One region of the Cupriavidus sp. GA3-3 genome, then DNA from elsewhere that is predicted to be linked to it. Evidence: riboswitches for the same ligand, from Rfam matches in the RefSeq annotation. Region 1 holds a riboswitch; the other holds the start of a gene.
The links. A riboswitch is a leader RNA that binds a small molecule or an ion and turns the genes downstream of it on or off. The one in region 1 is predicted to bind glycine.
Positions count from the first base shown of each region.

Region 2: it holds a riboswitch for glycine, as region 1 does, so the genes downstream of both, gcvT (glycine cleavage system aminomethyltransferase GcvT) here and C265_RS28925 (D-amino acid dehydrogenase) in region 1, are expected to answer to the same signal.

Region 1 covers NZ_KB944504.1:84,275-94,558, reverse strand. Annotated here, with positions in the region: gene C265_RS28925 (D-amino acid dehydrogenase) at 181-1,449, opposite strand; glycine riboswitch at 1,506-1,624, opposite strand; glycine riboswitch at 1,625-1,723, opposite strand; gene C265_RS28920 (TonB-dependent receptor) at 1,880-4,207, shown strand; gene C265_RS28915 (sialidase family protein) at 4,233-5,456, shown strand; gene C265_RS28910 (hypothetical protein) at 5,453-5,956, shown strand; gene C265_RS28905 (tripartite tricarboxylate transporter substrate binding protein) at 5,982-6,971, opposite strand; gene C265_RS28900 (tripartite tricarboxylate transporter substrate binding protein) at 7,033-8,013, opposite strand; gene C265_RS28895 (GntR family transcriptional regulator) at 8,040-8,789, opposite strand; gene C265_RS28890 (amidohydrolase) at 8,909-9,763, shown strand; gene C265_RS28885 (LysR family transcriptional regulator) at 9,786-10,284, opposite strand, start outside.
Region 2 covers NZ_KB944486.1:54,932-65,215, reverse strand. Annotated here, with positions in the region: gene C265_RS20920 (MBL fold metallo-hydrolase) at 1-661, opposite strand, end outside; gene C265_RS20915 (L-serine ammonia-lyase) at 726-2,102, opposite strand; gene gcvP (aminomethyl-transferring glycine dehydrogenase) at 2,247-5,177, opposite strand; gene gcvH (glycine cleavage system protein GcvH) at 5,278-5,658, opposite strand; gene gcvT (glycine cleavage system aminomethyltransferase GcvT) at 5,749-6,876, opposite strand; glycine riboswitch at 6,975-7,100, opposite strand; glycine riboswitch at 7,122-7,209, opposite strand; gene C265_RS20895 (glycine zipper 2TM domain-containing protein) at 7,287-7,514, opposite strand; gene C265_RS20890 (UvrD-helicase domain-containing protein) at 7,798-9,894, shown strand; partial or broken gene C265_RS20885 (ATP-binding protein) at 9,951-10,145, shown strand; gene C265_RS20880 (ABC transporter substrate-binding protein) at 10,131-10,284, opposite strand, start outside.

The DNA of each region.
Region 1 (10,284 bases):
TGGTCGCAGCCTCATTAATTGGTGGATGGCTTGGGTATTCATCCGGGCGAAAATAGGGCACAAATCCACTATTTTTCAAGCGTATACATGCGCCGCGCCATGATTCCATCATGGCGCGGCGCTGTTCGAGCACGGTGGCCCTATCTTACAAATGGGAGAGGGGAGAAAACACCCGCGAACTCAAGCCTTGGCCAATGCCATCGGCGCACCCGCCGCGACTGCCACCCTCGCGCCGAGATGCTGGTCGACAACCCCTGCCACCATATCCGCCGTCACCGCCGACAAAGTCCACCCCAGGTGCCCATGCCCGGTGTTGTAGAAGATGCATGCCGCACGCCCGCGCCCCACGCGCGGCAGCATATCCGGCATCATCGGCCGCAGCCCGGCCCAAGGCACCACGCTGCGCGTGCTGACGCCGGGGAAGCACTGCTGCACCCATTCCACCAGCGGGCGGATGCGGTCGGCGCGGATATCGCGGTTGTAGCCGTTGAACTCGGCGGTGCCGGCCACGCGGAAGCGGTCGTCGCCCAGGCGGCTGGTGACCAGCTTGGTTTCGTCGTCGAGCAGGCTGACCACCGGTGCGGCGGCGCGGCTGGCCTCATCGGTCAGGTTGACCGTGATTGAATAGCCCTTGACCGGATAGATGTTGACGCGGTCGCCCAGCCCCGCGGCCAGTGCGCGGCTGGCGGTGCCGGCGCAGATCACGGCGCCGTCGAAGGTGGAGGTGGCCGTGTCGGCTCCGTCCTGCACGGTCACGGTGGCGCGCCTGCCGTCGGTCTTCACCGCCCGCACGTCCTGGCCGTACAGGCAGCGCACGCCCAGCCGATCGATGGCTGCGGCCAGGCCGCTGGTGAACTTGTGGATGTCGCCGGTGGAATCGCTCTCGGTGAAGTAGCCGCCGTAGTACGAGCCGGCCAGCGTCGGCTCGATCGCGCGCATCTCCTCGGGCGTCACGGCGCGCCGTTCCAGCCCGCCCTGCGCCAGCAGTGCCGAGACCCGGCCGGCATGCTCGAAGCCGGTCTTGTCGCGGTAGATATGGAGGATGCCTTCCTTCTTCAGGTCGAAATCGATGCCTTCCTGCGCCGCCCAGGCGAACAGGTGCTCACGCGCCGCGATGGCCAGGCGCGCGGTCTCGATGGTGTTGCGGCGGTAGTGGGGGATCGCGGCGATGAACTCGGCGAACCAGGACAGCTTGTGCCAGCTGGGCCGGGGATTGACCAACAACGGGGCGTCGTTGCGCAGCATCCATTTCATGCCCTTGACGAGGGTCGACCAGTGGGTCCAGACCTCGGCGTTGGAGGCCGACAACTGGCCGCCGTTGGCGAACGAGGTCTCCATGGCGGCATAGCGGTGCCGTTCGAACAGCGTGACGGAGAATCCGCGCCGGGCCAGCGCGTAGGCCGTGGTGACACCCGTGATGCCACCGCCGATGACAGCGATTGATTTCATGATCTGCAGGTTCCAGGAACGTCGATGGTGGGAGCCCGGACGCAATATGCGTGGCGGACGCCCCCTCTGTTCTGGACCTGAGAGATTCACGCCACCCGGCCGCGAGGGCGGGGCGCGCTTGCTCCTTCGGTATGCCGGCGGACGATAGCGTCCGGCATTCTTCAGAGTGCACTGACTGGTGATGCCGGTCCTTTTGCCTGAGAGTTTCCGGGGCGGTTGCTCCTTCGGCGCTGTCCGCGGCGGGCGCCGCGACAGTCTCTCCCTGCATCACATTGGCTTGACGCCAATCCGGGCAATGTAGTGACAAGGCTCGACGTTGGATATGCGGGTTAACGCTTAGGCAGCCTGCCGCCCGCGTCGCTATGTCGCATCGGCCTGCGCCCCCGTGCCCCATAAAATGTCAGCGCTCGCTCTCGGGGAGAGGCGCCGTATGCTGCGCTCAGGTGGAGTGAGTCGAAAAAGACGACAACAAGGTTTTCCAGTGAAGAAGAATCGCATTGCACTGGCCGTTTCGGCGGTGCTGATGGGCCCCGCCGTCGCCGCCGCCCAGGTGGTGGACGCGCCCGAGCCGCTGCAGGAGGTGGTGGTCTCGGCCAAGTCGGAGCGCGCCGAGACGCCGGCCATACCGCCCAACACGCCCTCGCCGTCCTACGGCATCAGCCGCCGCCGCATGGCCGACTTCAATGTGGTGAACACGGAAGACGCCCTCAAGTACGCGCCCAACCTCGCCGTACGCAAGCGCTTCATCGGCGATATGAATTCGATCATCTCGGTGCGCAGCACCAGTTCGCGCCAGTCGGCGCGGGGGCTGGTCTATGCGGACGGCCTGCTGCTGTCCAACCTGCTGGGATCGGACTTCAGCTTCCCGCCGCGCTGGTCGCTGGTCAACAGCGCCGAGATCGAGCGCATGGATGTGCTGTACGGCCCGTATTCGGCGCTGTATCCCGGCAACTCGCTGGGCGCGACGGTGCTGATCACCACGCGCACGCCGGAGAAGTTCGAGGGCGATGCCAGCGTGCAGCTGTTCACGCAGCGCTTCAGCCTGTATGGCACGCACGACAACTTCAATGGGGTCCACGCCAACGCCTATGTGGGCGACCGCGTCGGCCCGTTCTCGTGGCTGGTCAGCGTGGACCGGCAGGACAGCAAGAGCCAGCCGCTGAGTTTCTATACCGCGGCGCGCTCCACGGCCCGTGCCACTTCCGCCGACAAGCCGGTCACCGGCGCGCACTTCGACCAGGACCAGACCGGCCGCGAGCGCGTGGTGATGGGCGTGAACAGCGAGGGCGTCACGCATACCGTGCAGGACCAGCTCAAGCTCAAGCTCGGCTACGACATCACCAATACCCTGCAGGCGCAGTTCACCGCGGCCTACTGGCAGCAGGACCGCTCCAGTGCCACCGGCAGCTACCTGCGCGATGCCGATGGCAATGTTGTGTCGAGCGGTCCCGTGAATATCGGCGGTTATCGCTATGTGATTCCCGCCAACGCCTTTGCCCCGAGCAATGGCGAGGACGCGCGCTGGCTCTATGGCCTGTCGCTGCGTACGCGCAACGAGACCGGCTGGAATTTCTCGGGCGTGGCGTCGCTGTTCGATGTCAGCAAGGACATCAGCCGCAGCGCCAACACCGTCGGCAGCGGGCCGGGCACGGTGACCTATGGCGACGGCACCGGCTGGCGCACGCTCGACCTGAAGGCCGACTACCGCCCGCGGCAGCTGCAGGGCGGGCACTGGGTCACGTTCGGCTACCACTATGACAATTACCGGCTGAGCAACACCACCTACAACACCTCGGACTGGCAGGCGACCACCATCAGCGCCTTCAGCAACGCCTTTGCCGGCAAGACCGAGACCCAGGCGCTGTATGCGCAAGACGCCTGGTACTTTGCCGAGGACTGGAAGCTGATCCCCGGCGTGCGCTACGAACACTGGCGCGCCTATGACGGCAGCCGCAGCCAGCCCGGCGTGGATATCGGCTACCCGGTGCGCAGCGAATCCAACTGGTCGCCCAAGCTGGCGCTGGAGAAGGCATTCGGGCAGGACTGGCTGGGCCGGCTGTCGCTTGGCCAGGCCTATCGCTACCCGACTGTCAGCGAGCTGTTCCAGGGCCGCATCACCGGGACCGCGTTGATCAACAACGATCCCAACCTGCAGCCCGAGCGATCGTTCTCGAAGGACCTGACCTTCGAGCGCACGTTGGATTCGTCGTACTTCCGGGTCTCGGTGTATGAGGACGATATCCGCGATGCCCTGGTCAGCCAGACCAACACCACGGTATTCCCGACTGTCACCAGCTTTCAGAACGTCGACCGCGTGCGCACCCGCGGCATCGAGCTGGCCTATGACGCGCGCGATGTGTTCGTCAGCGGCTTCGACCTGTCGGCCAGCGGGGCCTACAACCATTCGAAGACGCTTGAGAACGCCATCAACCCGGCCTCGGTGGGCAAGTACTTCTACCGCATCCCCAGGTGGCGGGCCAACCTGATGGGCACCTATCGCATCACGCCGGCCTGGGCCGGCACGCTGGCCATGACCTATTCGGGGCGGCAGTACAATACGCTCGACAATTCCGACGTCAACCCCGACACCTTCGGCGGCACCAGCAGCTTCCTGACCTTTGACGTCAAGCTGACGTACCGGCCCGCGAAGAACGTGCGCCTCGGGCTTGGCATCGACAACCTTACCGACCAGCGCTACTACGTCTATCACCCGTATCCGGGCCGGACGTTCTACGCCGAGGCGAAACTCTCCTTCTGAGCACGTGAACAGGCTGACCACAACCATGCAAGGCGTTCGCCCCGGTTTCCGCTTGATCGTTGCCGGGCTGATGATGGCCGGTGCCGCGCTGGCCGCGACCGCGCAAACGCACGGCGATCACAGCGGCCACGGCGCGCAGGCCAAGGCCGCGAAGATGAGCGAGCTGGGCACCGGCGCCGCGTTCGATCGAAACGGCAAGCTATGGGTCGCCTACAAGGACGGCCCTTACGTCGCGGTACGTGCATCGACCGACTACGGCCGCAGCTTCGGGCCGGCGCAGCATGTCAACAGCGTGCCGGAGCAGGTCGCCGCCGATCACGAAAGCCGGCCCAAGGTCGCCACCGGGCGCGACGGCGATATCTTCGTCACCTGGACCCAGCCGCTGCCCAAGCCGTGGACCGGCTTTATCCGCTTTGCGCGCTCCACCGATGGCGGCAAGTCCTTCGCCGAACCGCTGACGGTGCATGCCAACCGCGACCAGATCGCCCACCGCTTCGACGCCATCGCGGTGGACAATGCCGGGCGCGTCTTCGTCAGCTGGATCGACAAGCGCGACGTGGTTGCCGCCGAGGCGCGCAAGCAGCCGTACGCCGGCGCCGCGGTCTACTACGCGGTCTCGGCCGATCACGGCAAGACCTTCCAGGGCGACTACAAGGTCGCCGACCAATCGTGCGAATGCTGCCGCATCGCGCTGTCGCCCACGCCCGACGGCAAGATGCTGGCGCTGTGGCGCCATGTATTCCCGCCCAACGCGCGCGACCACGCGCTGGCGCTGCTGGGCACCGACGGCAAGGCCACGCCGGTGCAGCGCGCCACCTTCGACGACTGGCGCATCGATGCCTGTCCGCACCACGGCCCCGGCGCTTCGGTGGCGCCCGATGGCACGGTGCACATGATCTGGTTCAACGTGCGCGAAGGCAAGCCCACGGTCTCGGTGGGGCGCTGGAAGGACGGCAAGCTGCAGGCACAGCGCCCGCTGGATGATCCGCGTGCGCAGCATGCCGACATCGTCGCGCTGAACGACAACGAGATCGCGGTGGCCTGGAAATCGTTCGACGGCCGGCAGACACGGCTGTCCGCCATGCTGTCGCACGATGGCGGCAAGACCTGGCAGACGCGCAAGCTGGCCGGCACGGAGCGCGACTCGGACCAGCCGCACCTGCTGCAGCACGCCGGCCGCGCCTACGTGCTGTGGCGTACCGAGGCCGAGGGCTTCCAGGTGTTCCCGCTGGGCAAGGAGGGCGCATGATGCCATCCCGCCGCAAGCTGCTCGCCGCTGCAGTCCTGACCCTGGCGATGACTGCCGCCAATGCCGGCAGTCAACCGGCCGAGCGCGTTGCCGTGTTCGCATCGGCCAGCGCCGCCCAGCTCGCAGCCAGCCAGCAGGGCAAGCCCTTTGTGCTGGTGGTGTGGTCGCTCGACTGCGTCTATTGCAAGCGCAACTTCGACACCATCGGCAAGCTGCGCGCGCAGCATCCAAACCTGCGCGTCGTCACGCTGGCGACGGACAACCCCGACGCGCTGCCACAGGTGCAGCAACTGCTCCAGCGCGTCAGGCTCACGCGCAACGCGTGGGTGTTCGGGCACGAGCCGCAGGAGCGGCTGCGCTATGCGGTCGATCCGGACTGGATGGGCGAGATGCCGCGCACCTACTTCTATCGCGCCGATGGCCAGCGGCAGGGCGTGTCCGGCGTGATCAGCGACGCCGACTGGGGCAAGCACCTGCGCTGGGCTGGCATCGCCGGCTGAGGCTGTGCCGGGAGCGGCTGTCCGCTCAATCCGGCTTGATCCCAGCGCGCGCAATGATGGGCTTCCAGCGCTGCTGCTCCTGCGCGATAAAGCGCGAGAACTCCGCCGGCGTGTCGCCCACCACAATCGCCGCATCCGCGCTCAGGCGCTCGACCGACGACTTGCTCTTCACTGCTTTCACGGTGGCGTCCGCCAGCTTGTCGGCGGCCGCCTGGGGCAGAGATGCCGGTGCCAGCAGGCCATACCACTGCGTCATCTCGAAGCCGGGATAGCCTTGTTCCGCAACCGTTGGCACGTCAGGCAGCTGGGCAATGCGCTGGGTCGTGCCGGTGGCGATGCAGCGCACCTTGCCGGCCTTGATGAACTGGATGATCGCCGGCGCGCCGACCGCGGCCGCGTCCAGCCTTCCGGACAGCAGGTCAGTGATCTGCGGGCCGCTGCCGCGATACGGCACATGGGTGATGAAGGTGCCGCTCGCGGCTTTCAGGTATTCAAAGGCCAGGTGGCCGGCGCTGCCGTTGCCGGCCGAACCGTAGTTCAGCTTGCCAGGCTTGCTCTTGGCCAGCGCCACGAACTCCTTCAGGTTCTTCGCGGGCACGTCGGGGTGGACCACGTACAGGCTCGGCACCTTGGACAGCAGCGAGATCGCGCGGAAGTCCTTGACGGGGTCGTAGGGCAGCTTCGGGAAGATAAACGGATTGACCGCCAGCGTGCCGATATGGCCGAGGATCAGCGTGTGGTTGTCATCGGCGCGCGCGACTTCGGCCATCGCGATATTGCCGGCCGCGCCGGGCTTGTTCTCGACGAAGACTGACACGCCTAGCAGCTTGGTCAGCTCCGCCGCGGTGGAGCGCGCCACGATCTCCGAGCTGCCGCCCGGCGCGAACGGCACCACCAGCCGGATCGGCTTGGCCGGCCAGGCCTGTGCGCGGGCCAGTGTTGGTGCCAGCGCGCACGCGCCCAGCGCGGCGGTGGTCTTGAGCAGATGGCGGCGAAGGGGATTTATCGGGGTCATGTATTTCTCCTCAAAGTTCTGTAGCTGGGCCGTGGTGGGGCAGAGTCGGTGCCAATTGGTGCTATTCGGGCTTGATGTTGCCGTCCCGGATGACCTTGGCCCATAGCCGGGCCTGCCCGTCGATGAATTGCCGTGCCTGTGCTGGCGGCGCAGCCACGACCTCGCCGCCCAGCTCGGCCACGCGTTGCCGGATCTCGGGGCTGGTCATGACTTTCCGCAGGGCGTCGGCGAGCTTCGCTGCGATCGGGTCCGGCGTTGCGGCGGGCAGGAAGGCCGCGTTCCATTCATAGACCTCGTAGCTCGCCACGCCGGCTTCCTGCATGGTGGGCACGGACGGCAATGCCTGGGTGCGGGCATGGCTGGTCACCGCCAGCGGCTTCAGCTTGCCGGCCTTGATGTGCTGCAGGCTCGAAGCGACGTTGGCAAAGAACAGCGGCACCTGGCCGGCGATGACATCGGTCATGGCGGGGCCGCCGCCCTTGTAGGGCACATGCAGTAGATCGACCCCCGCGCGCTGCTCGAACAGCACGCCGGCCAGATGCTGCGCCGAGCCATTGCCCGAGGACGCAAAGGCGACCGAGCCTGGCTTTTGCCTGGCCATGGCCAGGACGTCGCTGACCTTGCTGGCGGGGAAGCCCGCCGTGGCCACCAGCACGTTGGGATAGCGCGCCAGCACGCCGACCGGCCGGAAGGCCTTGTCCGGATCGTAGGGCAGGCGCGGATAGAGGCTGGGATTCACCGCATAAGAGGAGGCATCGACCATCATCGTGTAGCCGTCCGGTGCCGCCTTGGCGACATAGGCGGCACCGATCTGCCCGCCGGCACCCGGGCGGTTCTCGACGACGACGGTCTGGCCCAGCTCGCGCCCGAGGCCCGGCGCGATCAGCCGTGCCATCAGGTCCGCGCCGCCGCCCGGCGGATATGTCACCACGATCGTGATGGGCCGTGCCGGCCAGGCCGCGGCGGTGTCGGCGGCCTGCGCCAGCGTGGTGGTGGCGATCATGGCAGCGACCGTGGCGGCGATCGCGTGGCGTGCGTGCATGGGTCTGTCTCCTCGGGTGCGGTCCGTCAGCGGACGTCCGCGGTATAGCGAAAGGCAAAGGCGTCGCCCCGCGTCAGCCGGTATTCGATGCAGTTGCCGCCCAGGTCGAAGGCATGCCGGGTCACGACCGCGCACGGATGCGCATCCGGCAGGTCCAGCAAGGCGGCCTCGTCTGCTGCCAGCGTGCGGAAGGTCACTTCGTCAACGGCGCGATGGACCGTGATGCCGCAGGCGCTGCCCAGCAGCGGGTAGAGCAGGTCGCCCCATTGCGCCGGCGGGAGTTGCTGCAGGGCTTCGCAGCGCGGCAGCGGCAGCCAGATCGATTCCAGCAGCCGGGGCGTGTCCTCCAGCCAGCGGCGGCGCGAGATCGCCAGCCCGCGCGCGCCGGTCGGCAGCCCGAAGCGGGTTGCCATGGCCTTGTCCAGGCGCACGGCGCGGCACGACAGGATTTCCGAGCGCGGCACCGCCGGCGCGCCATCGACGCCGCCGAAGCGGAAAAACCGCATCAGGCTGGCCCCGCTCAGTCCCTTGCGCACAAAGGTGCCCTTGCCCTGCACGCGCTCCAGCAGGCCCTGCTGGACCAGCACGGCGATGGCCTGCCGGATGGTGCCCAGCGCAATGCCGAACTCCCTGGCCAGCGCGCCTTCCGCAGGGATGGCGCTGCCGGGCGTCCACGCGCCCGAAACAATATTTGCCTGCAGTTCCGCCGCGATCTGGCCGTAGCGGCTCAGGCCAGCGGCGGTGGTTGTAGTCTGGAGCAGCGCGTTGTCTGGCATGCCGAACCCGTGCTAAATTGATGTCGATGTCATCTAGAGGACTAGAATACTGACGCGGATACGGATGCCATATCCGGATATACCCGCGCCACTGAGCCGCGCCACGGAGGGGCTGACTGATGAGCAAGCGCGCTTTGCCGCTGGTGGATACCCACTTCCACGTCTTCGATGCCGGAGCGGCCGTGCCATCGGCCCGCTACCGGCCGCCCTATGCCGCTGACCTGAAGGACTGGCACGCCCGGCTTGCCGGATTGGGGGACATGTATGGGGTGGTGGTGCAGACCAGCTTTCTCGGCACCGACAATGCGGCGCTGCTGGCCGCGCTGCAGGCCATGCCCGGGCGCTTGCGCGGCGTCGCGGTGGTCGGCCCTGAGGTAACGGATGCGGAACTGGCTACGTTGCACGCGGCCGGCGTGCGGGGCATCCGCCTGAACCTGTACGGCGATCCGGACTGGCAGCGCATCGCCACCGTGCCGTGGCGCGGGCTGTTCTCCAGGATCGCCGGGCTCGGCTGGCATGTCGAGCTCCATACCCGCAACGGCGATGGCGCCATGGTGCTGGCACAGCTTGACGCGGCCCTTGGCGATACCGGCGCGCCGGTCGTGCTTGACCACTTTGGCCGGCCCGGCCCCGCAGGAACCGCGGACGCGATCTTTGACGTGGCCTCTGCCGTGCGCGCGCGCCGCCAGGTCTGGGTGAAGATCAGCGCGCCGTACCGGCTTGCATCCCCTCAGGACTGGCACGGGCTTGCGCAGAGATGGCGCGAAGTCGTGGGCGATGACCGCTTGCTGTGGGGCAGCGACTGGCCATGGACCAACCACGAGGCGCCGGCTCGGGTCGACGAGTGCCGGATGCTTGCCGCATGGCCGGGACAAGGGGCGCCCGGTGACAGCGAGGAGGCCGGCGCGGCCTTGTCCGCTGCGCTCCGGTGGCGGAACGCGGCAGCGTTGTACGGGTTTGCGGTGAAGGGATAGCGGGCGGCTTGCGCCGCCGGCTTCAATCCAGCGCCAGCACCCCGGGAATCGCCTCCACCAGCAAATCGATCGTCACCCTCAGCTTGTGCGGCAGGAAACGGGTGCGCGGCCACACCAGGTGCAGCGGGGTCCGGATCACCGAGGCTTGCGGCAGCACGCGCACCAGCGTGCCCTGGTCCAGCGGCTCCCGCACCAGCCACAAGGGGACATTGACCAGGCCCGCGCCTCGTATGGCTGCCGCGGCGATGGTGTCGATATCGTCAAAGCCGAGACGGTGAGCCAGCTCAGGCCGCGCGATATTGCCGTCGGGCCCGGCCAGTGACCAGGGCACGGACTGGCCGCCATGCATGTAGACGAGGCAGCGGTGCGAGGCCAGGTCGGCAATGCTGGCCGGCGTGCCATGCTTGCGCAGGTAGCCGGGCGCGGCACAGAGCACCATCGCCTGCATGCCCAGCGGACGTGCCACCAGCATGTCGCTGTCCGGCAGGCGCCCGCTGCGGATGGCCAGGTCGATGCCGTCG
Region 2 (10,284 bases), on a different contig from region 1:
TCGGGCGCGGCAGGTTCAGGTTGCGCATCATCTCGATGAACTCTTCACGCGTGCGGCCGGCGACGCGGCTGTTGTGGGCGCGCTCCTGGCCGATGGTGGACGAGGTGCGGCCCTTGTAGTCGTGGGCCGGATAGACCTGCGTGTCGTCGGGCAGCGCAAACAGCTTCCTGGTCAGGCTGTCGTAGAGCGTGCCGGCGTCGCCCGACTGGAAGTCGGTGCGGCCGCAGCCGTCGATCAGCAGGGCATCGCCGGTGAAGACGCGGCGCACGATGCCGTCGGGCGTGGGCTCTTCCCACAGGTAGCTCATGCTGCCGGCGGTGTGCCCGGGCGTATGGATGGCGCGCAGCACCTGCTTGCCGAAGGCGACAGTGTCGCCGTCGATCAGTTGCTTCTGCGCGGGCTTGATATCGCAGCCGGACGGCGCCGCGGTGTGCGCGCCGGTCTGCAACGCAAGGTGGCCGGCCGAGGTGATGTGGTCGGCATGGGCATGGGTCTCGATGACCCACGCCAGCCGCGCGCCGGTTGACTTCAGCAGCGCCAGGTCGCGTTCCAGCTGGTGGTCGACCGGATCGATCAGCAGCGCGTCCCCGGTGGCGGCGTCGATCAGCAGGTAGGTGAAGGTGGACGAGGTGTCGTCGAACAGCTGGTGGAAGGTCTGCATGGCTGCCCTCTTGTTTTTCGTTCGGGGAACGCCGCCATGATACGCCGCGCTGCGCGCGCGGACATTAGCATTCCACGATATTCACCGCCAGCCCGCCGCGCGCCGTCTCCTTGTACTTGGTCTTCATGTCGGCACCGGTCTCGCGCATGGTCTTGATCACCGAATCGAGCGATACGTAGTGCGTGCCGTCGCCGCGCAAGGCCATGCGCGCCGCGTTGACCGCCTTGACCGAGGCCATTGCGTTGCGCTCGATACACGGGATCTGCACCAGTCCGCCAACCGGGTCGCAGGTCAGCCCGAGGTTGTGCTCCATGCCGATCTCGGCCGCGTTCTCGACCTGCGCCGGGCTGCCGCCCTGCACCGCCGCCAGCGCGCCGGCGGCCATCGAGCAGGCCACGCCGACTTCGCCCTGGCAGCCGACCTCGGCGCCGGAAATCGACGCATTGAGCTTGTACAGCAGCCCGATCGCGCCCGCGGTCAGCAGGAAGTCGACCACGCCTTGCTTGCTGGCGCCCGGCACGAAGCGGTCGTAGTAGTGCAGCACCGCGGGGATGATGCCGGCCGCGCCGTTGGTAGGTGCCGTGACCACGCGCCCGCCGGCGGCGTTCTCTTCATTGACTGCGATGGCGTACAGGTTGACCCAGTCCATCACCGAGAGCGGGTCGGACAGGGTGCGCTCGGCGCGCTCGGTCAGGCTGCGGAACAGCTCCGGCGCACGGCGCTTGACCCTGAATGGCCCCGGCAGCTCGCCGTCGGTGCGGCAGCCGCGCGCCACGCACGCCTGCATCACATCCCAGATATGCAGCAGGCCGCTGGTGACTTCCGCCTCGCTGCGCCAGGTCAGCTCGTTTTCCATCATCAGCCGCGCGATGCTCTTGCCACTGGCGGTGGCCATCTCCAGCATGTCCTTGCCGCTGCGGAACGGGTGCGGCAGCTGCTGCGCGGCATTGAGCACCTGCGTATTGGGTGCGCCCGCGGTCACGACGAAGCCGCCGCCGACCGACAGGTAGCGCGCCTCGCGCAGCGATGCACCGCCGGCGTCGAAGGCATGAAACTTCATGCCGTTGGGGTGCTCGGCCATCGCTTCGCGCCGGTAGAAGGCGATGTGCTCCTTCTCGACAAAGGGCACGACATGCTGGCCCAGCAGGGACAGCTCGCGGCCCGCGCGCAGCGCGGCCAGGCGCGTGTCGATCGAATCGGGATCGATGGTGTCGGGGGCTTCCCCCATCAGGCCGAGGATCACGCCCTTGTCGGTGCCGTGGCCCTTGCCGGTGGCGCCCAGCGAGCCATAGAGCTCGGCACGCACGCTCGCCACCTGCGGCAGCAGGCCGTCGCGCTCAAGCCCCTGCGCGAACATCAGCGCAGCGCGCATCGGGCCTACGGTATGCGAGCTCGACGGGCCGATGCCCACCTTGAACAGATCAAAGACGCTGACTGCCACGGAATGTCTCCAGCAATGGGATGGCCCTGAAGAGGCTCTTCTTGGTCGGTTGGCGTGGCTGCGGCGGGCACCGCGACACCGCGATGCCCGTCATCTCGAGCATAGTTCGTTGGCGGGCCGCCGCGGCTGCGGCGGCGCTACGCCTCAGTCCACCACGTAGTCGCTGACCGGCACGCAGGCGCAGAACAGGTTGCGGTCACCATACACGTTGTCGGCACGGCCGACCGGCGGCCAGTACTTCTGCGTGCGCAGCGATGCCACCGGGTACGCGGCTTCCTCGCGCGTGTACTTGTGGGTCCACTCGTCGGCGGTCACCACCGCGGCCGTGTGCGGCGCGTGCTTGAGCGGGTTGTCGTCGCGGTCGAAGGTGCCGTCGGCAACGCGGCCGATTTCCTGGCGGATCGCGATCATCGCGTCGATAAAGCGGTCCAGCTCGTGCAGCGCCTCGCTCTCGGTCGGCTCGATCATCAGCGTGCCCGGCACCGGGAAGCTCATGGTCGGGGCGTGGAAGCCGTAGTCCATCAGGCGCTTGGCCACGTCTTCATTGCTGATGCCGGTGTCCTTCTGCAGCGGGCGCAGGTCCAGGATGCACTCGTGCGCGACCAGGTCGTGCTGGCCGGTGTACAGCACCGGGTAGTACGGGGCCAGGCGCTTGGCGACATAGTTGGCCGCCAGGATCGCGTTCTCGGTGGCGGCGGTCAGGCCGGCCGAACCCATCATCGCGATATACATCCACGAGATCGGCAGGATGCTGGCCGAGCCGAACGGCGCCGCCGAAACGCCGCCGATGCCGCGGTCGTCGCGGCGATAGCCGACGCTGTCCTGGTTGGGCAGGAAGTCAGCCAGGTGCGCGCCGACTGCAACCGGGCCCACGCCCGGGCCGCCGCCGCCGTGCGGGATGCAGAAGGTCTTGTGCAGGTTCAGGTGCGACACGTCGCCGCCGAACTGGCCCGGCGCGGCGGTGCCGACCATGGCGTTCATGTTGGCGCCGTCCACGTACACCTGGCCGCCGTGCTGGTGCACGATCTCGCAAATCTGCTGCACGCCCTGCTCGAACACGCCATGCGTGGACGGGTAGGTGATCATGATCGCCGCCAGGTTCTTGCTGTGCTGCTCGGCCTTCTTCGCCAGGTCTTGCAGGTCGACGTTGCCGTCCTCATCGCAGGCTACGACCACCACCTTCATGCCGGCCATCTGCGCCGACGCCGGATTGGTGCCGTGTGCGGACGACGGAATCAGGCAGATGTCGCGATGGCTCTCGCCGCGGCTGGCGTGGTAGGCGTGGATGATCAGCAGGCCCGCGTACTCGCCCTGCGAGCCGGCGTTGGGTTGCAGGCTCACCGCGGCGTAGCCGGTGGCGGCGCACAGCATGGCCTCGAGCTGGTCGATCATCTCGCGGTAGCCCACGGTCTGGTCCAGCGGCGCGAACGGGTGGATCTGGCTGAATTCGGGCCAGGTCACCGGGATCATCTCGCTGGTGGCGTTCAGCTTCATCGTGCACGAGCCCAGCGGGATCATGGTGCGGTCCAGCGCCAGGTCCTTGTCGGCCAGCATGCGCAGGTAGCGCAGCATCTCGTGTTCGGCGTGGTGCGTGTTGAACACCGGGTGGGTCAGGTATTCGCCGGTGCGTGCCAGTTCGGAGGGGAAGCCGTCCTGCGCGACGGCCTCGAGCTTGTCGAAGTCCACGTCCGCGGGCAACGGCTTGCCCTGCATGAATACTTCCCATAGCGCGACCACGTCGGCACGGGTAGCGGTCTCGTCCAGCGAGATGCCGACGCGCGTGGCGCTGATATGGCGCAGGTTGATGCCGCGCGCGGTGGCCGCGGCATGGATGGCATCGGTGTTGAAGCCGGTTTCCAGCGTCAGCGTATCGAAGAAGCTGGCGTTGGTGCGCGCGAAGCCGAGCTTTTCCAGGCCGGCGGCCAGCGTCGCGGTCAGGCGATGCACGCGCTGCGCGATGCGCTTCAGGCCCTGCGGACCGTGGTAGACGGCATACATCGAGGCCATTACGGCCAGCAGCACCTGCGCAGTACAGATGTTCGAGGTGGCCTTCTCGCGGCGGATATGCTGCTCGCGCGTCTGCAGGGCCAGGCGATAGGCCTTGTTGCCCTGCGCATCGATGGTCACGCCCACCAGGCGGCCCGGCATCGAGCGCTTGAAGGCGTCCTTCACCGCCATATAGCCGGCGTGCGGGCCGCCGAAGCCCAGCGGTACGCCGAAGCGCTGCGAGTTGCCCACGGCCACGTCGGCGCCCCATTCGCCAGGCGCGGCGATCAGCGTCAGCGCCAGCAGGTCGGCGGCAGCCACCACCAGGCCGCCGGCGGCGTGCACGGCGTCGGCGATGGCGCGGTAGTCGTTGACGTCGCCGTTTACGCCCGGATACTGCAGCAGCACGCCGAAGGCGTTGGCCGCGGCGGCATCGGCGGCGGGGCCGACCTTGACTTCGATGCCCATCGGCAGCGCGCGCGTGCGTACCACTTCCAGCGTCTGCGGCAGCACGTCGTCGGCCACGTAGAAGGTGTTCGAATCGTGCTTGTTCACGCGCTGCAGCAGCGTCATGGCTTCGGCCGCGGCAGTGCCTTCATCCAGCATCGACGCATTGGCGATATCCAGCCCGGTCAGGTCGGTGACCATCTGCTGGAAGTTCAGCATCGCTTCCAGGCGGCCTTGCGAGATTTCCGGCTGGTAGGGCGTGTAGGCGGTGTACCAGGCCGGGTTCTCGAAGATATTGCGCAGGATGACGCCGGGCGTGACGGTGTTGTAGTAGCCCTGGCCGATAAAGCTCTTCAGCACCCTGTTCTTGCCTGCCAGCCCGCGCAGCCTTGCCAGCGCGGCTTCCTCGCTCAGCGGCTCGGTGAACTCGCCCATCGGCATGCCGTCGCGGCGGCGGATGGCGGCGGGGATGACGGCGTCGATCAGCGCGGCGCGGCTGTCATAGCCGAGCACCTTCAGCATGTGCTGCTGTTCGGGGGTATCGGGGCCGATATGGCGGGCGGCGAAGGCGTCGCGCGCCTCCAGTTCGGCCAGCGTGGGCCGGTTCACTTGGGCGGCGTTCATGGGAAGCGGGGCGTTCATTGGCAAGAACCTCGTGGGGTGCGCGCCGGCCGGTGGTCAGCCGGGACGGCGCGCGTCAGTCTGCAGTGGCCGGTCCAACCATGGACCGGCGCGGCCGGCGTCAGGCGCCGACGCTGGCCTTATAGGCGTCGGCCGACATCAGGCCGTTGACGTCGTCGCCGTTGGCCGGCTTGAGCTTGAACAGCCACGCGTCGAAGGCGTCGGCGTTGACGCTCTCCGGGGCAGCCGTGGCGGCCTCGTTGACGGCGATCACTTCGCCGGCCACGGGGGCGTAGATGTCGGAAGCGGCTTTTACCGATTCCACCACTGCCAGCGCGTCGCCGGCACCGACCGACTTGCCCACTTCGGGCAGTTCCAGGAAGACGATGTCGCCCAGCGCGTCCTGCGCATGGTCGGTGATGCCGATGGTGAGCGTGCCGTCGGCTTCGACGCGTACCCACTCATGCGACTCGGTGTACTTGAGGTCAGCGGGGAAATTCATGAAGGTTCTCCGGATACAGATTTGTTTCTTGTTGGGTGATGCCTGCCCGGCGAAGCTGCCGGCAGGCGAGGGCGACCGTTGGTATGAGCCTCAGCTCACGAGTGCCTTGCCATTACGCACAAACGGCAGTTTAACCACAGTCGCGTTGAGTTTGCGGTCGCGGATCTCCACCTGCACGGTATCGCCCACGGCGACATCCTTGGGCAGTCGGGCAAAGGCGATGGACTGGGACAGCGACGGGCTGAAGGTGCCGCTGGTGATTTCACCGTCACCGGCCGGCGTGATCACTTTCTGGTGGGCGCGCAGGACGCCGCCTTTGTCACGCAGGATCAGGCCGAGGAATTGCTGGCGCGAACCGGCCGCGGCCAGTGCCGCCTTGCCGGTGAAGTCACGCTCGCTCTGCAGGTCAACGGTCCAGGCCAGGCCCGCATCCAGCGGCGAGGTGTTGATATCCATGTCCTGGCCGTACAGGTTCATGCCGGCTTCCAGGCGCAGCGTGTCGCGCGCGCCCAGGCCCGCCGGGCGCACGCCGGCGGCGTTCAGCTTTTCCCAGACGGCGGCGACGTTCTCGGCCGGCACCACCAGTTCGAAGCCGTCTTCGCCGGTGTAGCCGGTGCGCGCCACCATGATCTCGCCGAGGGCCGGGTCCTGGACCACGGCGGCGTTGAAGGGCTTGAGCGTGTCCGACGGCTGGGTCGAGGGGAAAGTGCTCCACACTTTGGTGCGGGCGTTGGGCCCCTGCACGGCGACGATCGCCAGAGGCTGCACGCCTGCAGGCGCAACGTCCTCGCGGCGCGGCGTGATGGTCACATCGCTGCCGGTGGCGGCATTGCGCGCGCGGATCCATTCGATGTCGCCCAGCGCGGTGCTGGCGTTGACGACCAGGCGGAAGCGGTCCTCGGCAAAGAAGTAGACGATCAGGTCGTCGATCACGCCGCCTTTCTCATCCAGCATGCAGGAGTAGAGCGCCTTGCCCGGGGTCTGCAGCTTGTCGACATTGTTGGCCAGCAGGCCGCGCAGGAAGCTGCGGGTATTGGCGCCGGCGAGGTCGACCACGCACATGTGCGACACGTCGAACATGCCGGCGTCGGTGCGCACAGCATTGTGTTCTTCGATCTGGGAGCCGTAGTTGACCGGCATGTCCCAGCCGCCGAAATCAACCATGCGGGCGCCGAGGGCGCGGTGGATGGCGTTGAGGGGCGTGGCCTGGAGCGTCATGGAATCCTCTGGGGCAGTCTCGGTTGGCGAAAACAAAAAAGGGCCATCCGCCGCAACGCTCGCCGCGCCTGAATGTGGCGTGGCAATCCGCTGCGGCGGATGACCCCTCTGTCCTCGATACCTGAGAGATTACAAGGCGGATCCTGCCGGACCCCGTCCTCGTGCGCCCCTTCGGTGGGCACGCTCGCCACGAATGGCGGGTGCCGCTCTCCAGAGTTCGGCATGCATCGTGTGCATATTGCATGCCGATCCGATCGGTCCGTGGTGCCTGAGAGTTTTCGGGTGATACCCCTTCGGCGGCGCAGGCGATGCGCGCTCTCCCGGTCGGATGCGCGCAATGTACGGGAGGCCCCGGCCTTTGTCAAACGGGCCAGGGGAGCCTGCCGTACCTGTCGCTGCGGTGGTCTGGCTTACTTCTTCTTGTCGTCGGTGACAACGTTACCGATCACGCCGCCCACGGCCGCGCCACCCAGCGTACCCAGCGCGCTACCGTCGGTGAGGATGGCGCCGCCCACGGCGCCCGCGCCCGCGCCAATGGCGGTATTACGCTGCTTCGGGGTCATATCCGCGCAACCGGCAAAGGCCGCGACGGTCACGCCGATCAGGGTCACCTTGGTCAAAGTCTGCAGGGTTTTCATTATTGGCTCCGATGTGATGATTCAAGCATGTCAACCCCGCCGCGCAGGCCAGGGGGACATACTAGTTAGAGCGTTTGGTTGCGCGATTGGCTCCGGCCTTTACGAAGTGTTACGCCGTTGACACAACCGGCCGTGTCAACGCGGCTTGCGCTGACTGACCTGCCGCGGCCAGCGTGTTAACATCGGCAGCTTTGCCGCCGTGCCCGTTTCTTGGGTGCTGGCGTGTCCCGCCTGGCCTTCCGCTGTTCCTGCCGATTTCCCTGCCTCCAACCGCATCCCACGCATGACCCATGGCCTGAACTCCGCCCAATCCGAAGCCGTCCGCTACCTGGACGGCCCTTGCCTGGTGCTGGCCGGGGCGGGCTCCGGCAAGACCCGGGTGATCACGCAGAAGATCGCGCATCTGATCGAGGACAAGGGCTTCGAGCCGCGCCATATCGCCGCCGTCACCTTTACCAACAAGGCCGCCAAGGAGATGCAGGAGCGCATCGGCAAGCTGATGGAGGGCAAGACTACGCGCGAGGGCAAGCGCATTCCGCTCAAACAGCTGACGGTCTGTACCTTCCACTCGCTCGGGGTGCAGATCCTGCGCATGGAGGCCGAGCACGTGGGCCTGAAGCCGCAGTTTTCGATCATGGATTCGGACGACTGCTTCGGCCTGATCCAGGAGCAGCTCGGCACCACCGACAAGAAGCTGATCCGCGGCGTGCAGGGCACGATCTCGCTGTGGAAGAACGGCATGGTCGATCCGGAGGCAGCGATCGCGCAGGCCGCCAATGCCGACGAGCACCAGGCCGCGCTGGTCTACCGCAACTACGTGGCCACGCTGCATGCCTACCAGGCGGTGGATTTCGACGACCTGATCCGCCTGCCGGCCGAACTGTTCGCGCGCAATGAAGCGGTGCAGCTCAAGTGGCAGAACCGCCTGCGCTACTTCCTGGTCGACGAATACCAGGACACCAACGCCTGCCAGTACCAGTTGCTCAAGCTGCTGGCGGGCGGCTCGCACCTGCGCGCGCCGGCCTTTACCGCGGTGGGCGACGACGACCAGGCCATCTACGGCTGGCGCGGCGCCACGCTGGACAACCTGCGCGGGCTGCAGACCGATTTTCCGGACCTGAAGGTGATCAAGCTGGAGCAGAACTACCGCTCCACCGTGCGCATCCTGGAAGCGGCCAACGCGGTTATCGCCAACAATCCCAAGCTGTTCGACAAAAAGCTGTGGAGCGAGCACGGCATGGGCGACCCCATCGCCATCCACCCGATGAACGACGAGGAGCACGAGGCCGAGTCGGTGGTGTTCCGCCTGTCCGCGCACAAGTTCGAGCGCCGCGCGCAGTTCCGCGACTACGCCATCCTGTATCGCGGCAACCACCAGGCGCGGCTGTTTGAGCAGATCCTGCGGCGCGAGCGCATTCCCTATGTGCTTTCAGGCGGCCAGAGCTTCTTCGACAAGGCCGAGATCAAGGACATCTGCGCCTACCTGCGCCTGATTGCCAATCCCGACGACGATCCCGCCTTTATCCGCGCCATCACCACGCCGCGCCGCGGCGTGGGAAACACCACGCTGGAAGTGCTGGGCACCTTTGCCGGACAGGCCAAGGTGTCGCTGTTCGAGGCCGCGATGATGGGCGGTATCGAAGGCAAGCTGCAGCCGCGCCAGCTGGAGCCGCTGCGCGTGTTCTGCGAATCGATGGTACGGCTGGCCGACCGCGCGGCCAAGGATCCCGCCACCGTGGTGCTGGACGACCTGATGGAAGGGATCCACTACGAGGCCTACCTGTACGACAGCTTCGACGAACGGCAGGCGCAGTCGCGCTGGACCAACACGCTGGAATTCCTGGACTGGCTCAAGCGCAAGGGCACCAAGCCCGAAGGCGCCGAGGGCGAGGAAGCCACCGGTTTCGACAATGCCGACGGCTTCGGCAGCGAAGGCAAGAACCTGCTGGAGCTGACCCAGACCGTGGCGCTGATGAGCATGCTGGAAGGCCGCGAGGAAGATCCCGACGCGGTGCGGCTGTCCACGCTGCATGCGTCCAAGGGGCTGGAGTATCCGCACGTGTTCCTGGTCGGTGTGGAGGAGGGCATCCTGCCGCACTGCCGCGAAGACGAGGACATGAGCGACGAGAAGATCGAGGAAGAGCGGCGGCTGATGTATGTCGGCATCACCCGCGCCCAGCGCAGCCTGCATGTCAGCTGGTGCAAGAAGCGCAAGCGTGCGCGCGAAACCTACTCGTGCCAGCCTTCGCGCTTTATCGGCGAGATGAAGCTGGAGGAGGCGCCTGCGCCGGTGGATGAAACCCCGGCGATGAGCCCCAAGGACCGGCTCGGCGCGCTCAAGGCACTGCTGGGAACCGGCGGCAAGACGGCCCCGGGCTGAACGGGGCGCTACAGTCCCGATACAAAGGCATACCAGCTGACAAGACGCCGGGTGCAGGCATACCTGGTATGGCGGCTGTGCTGCTCGAGCCGTTCTACTGCGTCGAATCCTCGCGCAGCCGCGCCACCGGCGGGGTCGGCATGGGGTTGTCGATCGCGGCCGACATTGCCGCGCGCCATGGCGGCGAGCTGACCCTGAGCAACCGCCCCGAAGGCGGCCTGCCCGCGCGCCTGTCCCTACCGCGCGGCTGACGCCGCCAGCGTGACGTACTGCGAGCCGCGCTGCCCGTGCGTGAAGTCGAGCGGGAAATCGCCCACGTCCACGCGCCCCTGCAGTGCCCGCCGCATCTCGGCCGCGCCGCTGCCGCGCAGGCCGGCCAGCGCGCGCGCC